Regions from separate parts of the Companilactobacillus ginsenosidimutans genome, predicted to be linked through region 3. Evidence: predicted binding sites of a transcription regulator. Region 3 holds the regulator's gene; each other region holds the start of a gene.
The links. Region 3 encodes NrdR, which represses ribonucleotide reductase genes. Its sites were predicted from a motif close to ACACNATATATNGTGT; they were not measured.

Region 1 (2,212 bases), 110 kb from region 3:
GCCAATAGTGCATCACTTACTGCAGACATGTTAGTTGAAGTTAACAAGCGTAATTTAGAAATAATTAAATTAGATAAAACTTTTGAAATCAAAGCTAACAAGTTGCCTGATGACAAAATTTTTCAATATCTAATTAATGACATTGGTGATGGTGAGAAGGTCACAATCAAACAAATCAATAAGAGCTCAAAGAGTAAGTTATCAAAGAGGTTTAGTGCATGGAGCAAACGTGCAGCACGTGGACGTGAACAATTCTTTGATAAGAAGAATACAGATAGAATAAGTTCATTTTCAATGGGAGCTATATTAACTAGTGTATTGTCTGTCATAATGGCAGGTATTGGAATGGTTACTTATTCGGATAAGTGGATATTATTAGTCTGTGTACTTCTGATTGGATTAGTATTTTCATGGACCACCTATTTTCAAGTTAAAAAGAGGATATCAGTATACACAGAAAAAGGTGAGATACTAGCTAATGAATTACGTGGATTTAAACAAATGCTGAAGGATATCGATGATATCAAATTGGCAGACGTAGGAGATTTAATCCTTTGGGAACAAATTCTTCCCTATGCAGTTGCGTTTGGAGTTTCAGACAAAGTCATAAAAGCACTGAAGGTTGAATTTAGTGATCAAGTGCTCAACGATCCAAGCTTCGTTTATTATTACTGGGCAGTTGCTGGATTGTCCAACAATTTTGATTTTACTTCTTCAATTTCTAGTGCAATTAATGCCGGAAATGGCTCCAATTCTAGTATAGGTGGTAGTTCTGGAGGATTTTCTGGTGGAAGTTCAGGTGGATTTGGAGGAGGTTCCGGTGGTGGAGCCTTTTAGAGAACATGAAACAAACAAAATGTTAACTTTTTCTTATCGTCTTAATACTTTTTTAATTGCGATTAAAAAAGTTATAAAGAAACAAGTTTGTAACCCCAATGTTATATTGAATTGGTATTATATTCACTGGAACGAAAAAGGGAATTGACGAGAAGGGTCCTCACAGTGTGTGAGGATCTTTTTTTTTGACTAAAATATTGATATATCAGCGTTTATAAATCATCAAAAGACACCATATATAGAATATTCAAAATATTTATATACAACATATAGTTCTGAGTGGTAAGATATTAGCTATTGATTTTTTTGGACCAGATGGAGGAATATAATGATGATCGTATTAAGTGGCACAATTGGTGCTGGTAAAAGTACGTTAGCAACAATTTTGTCAGAACATTTAGGAACAGAGGCTTTTTATGAACAAGTAGATGATAATCCAGTTTTGCCATTGTTCTATAAAGACCCTAAGCAATATGCTTTCCTACTACAAATTTACTTTTTAAATAAACGTTTTGAATCAATTAAAAAAGCTTTGGCTGATGATAATAACGTGTTAGACCGTTCAATTTATGAAGATGCTTTGTTCTTCCACATGAACGCCGACATGGGTCGTGCAACACAACAAGAAGTGAAGGTCTATGACGAGCTTCTTGATAATATGATGCAAGAACTTCCATATGCAGCCGCTAAAAAAGCACCAGACTTGTTAATTCATATTGATATCTCATATGACACAATGATCAAGCGCATTGAGAAACGTGGACGTGACTATGAACAGCCAGAACAGGATCCAACTTTGGTTGATTATTATCACAATTTACTTGGTCGTTATGATGACTGGTATGATGAATATGATTACAGTCCAAAAATGAAAATTAATGGTGATCAATTGGATTATGTTGAAAACAAGGACGATTTACAAATTGTTTTAAATCAAATTGATACTAAATTAAATGAACGTGATTTATTGCCTAAGTTGTAAAATTATTATCCTGTAATATCCGAGTGGATGTTACAGGATTTTTTTGTATGGTGGACAGTATTACATTTTTGTAAGTTGCTTATCAGTGTCAAAAAAGTTAACATTATTAATTGGCAGTTTGCACTGGTAACCTGTCCTAACAAAACAGTGAAAGGATTTTTTTATTATGCGCAATTTAAAAGTAAGAGATATTACTAGATTAGCAATTGTAGCTGCATTATATGTAGCTTTGACATTGGCACCCGGATTATCGGCTTTCGCCTATGGAGCAATACAATTTAGAGTATCTGAAATATTAATGTTATTGGTTTTCTTCAATCCTAAATATAGTTGGTCATTGATAATTGGATGTTTTATTACTAACATTTTTAGCAGTCAACTAGGGTTACCAGA
Region 2 (2,212 bases), 920 kb from region 3:
TTGTATTACCGAAGTGTGCATCGATCATTGTGGCATTACCAACTACCCAGCCTTCACGGGTATCTGGGAGTTTGTATGAGCGTGTTGAATCGATGTCGTTGTTTGCTAACCATTCGTCACGGTCAACAGCACCAGCCTTAATTGATTCGTCGTAAGAAGCGCTTTCTTTACCAATCAAAATAACTAGGTCAGTTTTAACATCAACGGCAGGGATTTGTTCAATGTTTGAAGGAACAACAGAAAATCCAACGCCGCCACCCTTCATTAATTGATCAAACATAAACGAATAAGGCATAGAAACAGCCTTTGTGTCAGCATCTAAATATTCAGGCACAATGTGACTATCACCATATTTTTGTGGTCTAACAGCGATAAACCAACAGTTGTTTAGTGCATCACCATTTCTCTTTTCATAAGCAGTACCAGAAATCCAGAGATTTCTACCGGATGGTGTAGCTGCCAATCCATAAACTAATTTAAACAGACTCTTAGCTTCTTGAACTAATTCATTATAATCACCAACGCTGACAGTCTTATTTTGTAAACGAGGGTCTAAATTGATATTTCCTTCAATAACACGTTTAACAGTTTCATCCCAGTTTTCAGTACGTCCTAATTCTGGAATCCAACGAGCATATGTTCTCTTATAAGTTACCCATCCGAGTTCTCCCCAGTGTGGTTTAATATCTTCTTTGACTTGGTCAATAAACTCTTGACTAAGTTCAATTTTTGTTTTAATACTGTCCATCAAGTTCACCTCATACATAAATTGTTAACACCACATATAGTAGTCTTTTAACTTCTGATTAACAACATATAGTATTAAAAATAATTTTATGAAATGACTGTGAAACAAAATTTATCACTTGACCCACTCCGCTAGCCGTCTATGTGTAACGGTGTCAATGACCAATTTTTTGCAGCGCAAAATAATGACAAAAAAATATAATTGTCAATATCTTGTCTTGCAATTTCCCTGCATAAATGATTTATAAATACATGATATAGACACCATATATAGTGTTCAAACCACATCTTTTATTTGGCAAGAAATGGCTCATTTAAGACGTTATTTCAATCCACTATTAACTAGCAATTTTTATAATGAATCAGCTTAAATCGAACGATATTAACAAATACGTCAGTTTATATTGGAGAGAACAAAAAAAGACTGTTGGATAAATTCCCAACAGTCTAATTAATTTAATTATTTGTTCATGTATTCTTCAACTAACTTCTTATTATCTTCGTTAGTAATTGATTCATTAACTGCGCGGTCAGCTAAATCTTTAAGATCAGCTGTGCTCAATTTCTTCATCAAACTTCTAACACGGAGAACTGAAGTTGCACTCATTGAGTATTCATCAAGACCCATGGCAAGTAGTAGTGGCACCATAATGTTGTCACCAGCTGCTTCACCACACATGCCGGCCCACTTGCCCTCTTTGTGTGCTGATTCAATAACATGTTTAACCAATCTAAGAATAGATGGGTTATATGGTTGATATAGGTATGAAACATGTTCATTACCACGATCAGCAGCCATTGTGTATTGAATTAAGTCATTTGTTCCGATACTAAAGAAGTCAACTTCTTTAGCAAATTGATCAGCAAGGATAGCTGCAGCTGGAACTTCCATCATCATACCTAATTGAATATCATCAGATACTTTAACGTTGTCAGCTACTAACTTAGCTTTTTCTTCTTCGAATACCTTTTTGGCATCACGGAATTCTTGAAGAGTACCAATCATTGGGAACATGATACGTAAGTTACCAAATGCTGAAGCACGTAGTAAAGCACGTAATTGTGTTCTGAAGATATCTTGTTTATCCAATGAAATACGGATAGCACGATATCCCAAGAATGGGTTCATTTCGTCAGGAAGTGGAAGGTATGGCAAATGCTTGTCACCACCGATATCCATAGTACGGACAACGACTGGTTTACCTTTCATTCCTTCAAGAACCTTCTTGTAGGCCTCAAATTGATCGTCTTCTGTTGGCAATTCTTCAGACTGCATGTACAAGAATTCTGTACGATACAAGCCAATACCTTCAGCACCGTTATCAATAACACCTTGTAAATCATCAGGTGTACCAATATTTGCGGCTACGTCAAAATGTTTGCCATCGGCTGTAACAGTTGCTTCATCTTTGAGTTTTTCCCATTCTGCTTTTTCAGCAGCAAAGTCAGAAGCAAGCTTGTTGTA
Region 3 (2,212 bases):
GACTGCAATATATAATGGACCATAATATTTAGAACTGAATTAGGAAGTATTGACCGTGACGACAAGGTCCGCAAAGCTCGTGCTTCCGTTGTTCCAACATAACCATCCTTTTGAGCCTTCTCATCTGCTAAAAAGTCTGCTGGTGCTGTATTCTTTGCACGGTTTAATAGAATACTCTCTGGTTTATTCGCATTTGACACTTTAATATTTGGATCTATCTCAGGCTGAGCAACTCTCGCCGTAATATTAGTCTTATTCTCAAACCGCTTTTGAGCGAGTCGTTTTAAAGCATTGGGATCAATTTTATTGTTTACAATATCTGTTGTTTCCCCAATTAGATCAATCATCGTAACTTCGGAAATCCCATAAAACTCATGGAGACTCAAAATTAATTGTTGGTTCTCCAGTAAATCAGCATGAGTAATCTTGAAGAGTTGGCCAATGCGGTCCTCAACTAGAGTCCAATCAAAATCAGAGGTCTCCTCAACACTTATTGAAGGAACCTTATCTGATTTAGAGTTCTCAAAATCTTCTCTTTTTTCTTCAACAAGACTAGGACGGTTTCTTAAATCATCATCGTTAAGTCTGAATACTTCTAGAAACTTTTTAGAAATATCCTCAGTATTTTTTAAAATATCAGCTGATTTATAGTATTTATCGGCCAATCTGGAATATTCAGATTCACCTATTTTTTCCAACAGAAAAATACTCATTATGTCATCCGTGAAAAATTTCTTTGGAGTTGACGGAGTAAATAGTTGGTAAATTAGAAATGATCCCATATCATCACTTTTACTGAATGACTTAATTAACCCAAGAGCTTCTAGCCTTTGGCGTCCAGCAATAAAACTATTCACACCCATATCTAGCAACGCAAATAGAATCGAATGAGACTGTCGATTTGTAATCATTTCTTTGTTGGGAACTTTTGCCCAAAGTAACTGATAAATACTAAAAGCCTCTGGTCCTATCAATGGTAAATATAAGTCAGTCAAAACCTGACGGTCTTGATCGTTAAATTGTCCATTTGGTAGACACCAAAAGCCTGTTAAAGGAGTTAACTTATTATCATTAAAGTCTGACACACTAGTCCTCCTTGCTATCTTTATTATCCTTTTTATCGTTTGCCATCATTTCTTGAACTTCATTCATAAATCCACTCATATCCTTGAATTCACGATAAACACTAGCAAATCTGATGTAAGTAACATCATCAACATCAGCAAGCTCCTTCATCAGGTGCTCACCAATATCTTGTGATTTAACTTCATTTTCACCAGTTGCTCTAATTTCATTTTCTACTTTATCAACGATGGCATTCATCTGATCCATTGTAACTGGACGCTTTTCAGCGGCGCGAACTAGACCTCTAAGTAATTTATCACGTCGAAATTCTTCACGATTACCGTTTTTCTTTACAACTAGTAATGGCGATTTCTCGATCCTCTCAAAGGTAGTAAATCTTGTACCACAGTATTCGCACTCTCTTCTTCTACGGATTGCGCGACCTTCATCGCTTGGACGACTATCAACAACTTTAGATGAGTCGTGATGACAATGTGGACATATCATAAGCGTTCCTCTTTTCTAAACTAGAGTTGTTTTAAAAGTTTTGAGATCTGCACTTTTAAACTATCAATATCTTGAGAATTATCGATAACATAATCTGCCAATCTCTTTTTTCCTTCCATTGGCATTTGTGCATCGATTTTATCCTGGGCTGCTTGTTTACTCAAATTATTTCGTTTTATTAATCTCGTTAATTGTACTTCTGGTTCTATATATACCGCTATTGTAGCATTGAAATACTTTTCATAGCTACTTTCGAACAAAAGTTGGATTTCAAAAATATTAATCGTGTTGCTTGAATCTTGTTTCATTTTATCAATCATGTCAACTATTTGTTTTCTAATTATAGGTCCAGTAATACTATTTAGTATTTTCAACTGTCGCGCATCTGAAAAAACAATTCGACCCAACTTCTTTCGATTCAGTTGGCCATCCTCAAGCAAAACATTTTTACTGAATTGTTTGGTGATTTTTTTTAATCCAATTGAACCTGGTTTAACGACATCCCTCGCTACTTGATCTGCATCATAAATATTACAACCCAACTCTTTAAAAATTTCGAGTACTGTAGTTTTCCCAGCAGCAATTCCACCTGTTAGTCCATATACCTTACTCATTTGACTACCTGACACTTGGGACAGAA

Region 1: ABM34_RS04250 (deoxynucleoside kinase) is a predicted target of NrdR. The motif match lies at 1,067-1,082, and genes of this name have one in related genera.
Region 2: nrdJ (ribonucleoside-triphosphate reductase, adenosylcobalamin-dependent) is a predicted target of NrdR. The motif match lies at 1,009-1,024, and genes of this name have one in related genera.

What each region holds. Positions count from the first base shown of each region.
Region 1 covers NZ_CP012034.1:827,903-830,114, reverse strand. The annotation lists gene ABM34_RS04255 (DUF2207 domain-containing protein) at 1-837, shown strand, start outside; gene ABM34_RS04250 (deoxynucleoside kinase) at 1,169-1,819, shown strand; gene ABM34_RS04245 (QueT transporter family protein) at 1,986-2,212, shown strand, end outside.
Region 2 covers NZ_CP012034.1:2,388,155-2,390,366, reverse strand. The annotation lists gene nrdJ (ribonucleoside-triphosphate reductase, adenosylcobalamin-dependent) at 1-748, opposite strand, end outside; gene ptsP (phosphoenolpyruvate--protein phosphotransferase) at 1,208-2,212, opposite strand, start outside.
Region 3 covers NZ_CP012034.1:721,761-723,972, forward strand. The annotation lists gene ABM34_RS03750 (DnaD domain protein) at 1-1,085, opposite strand, end outside; gene nrdR (transcriptional regulator NrdR) at 1,087-1,572, opposite strand; gene coaE (dephospho-CoA kinase) at 1,593-2,186, opposite strand; gene mutM (DNA-formamidopyrimidine glycosylase) at 2,183-2,212, opposite strand, start outside.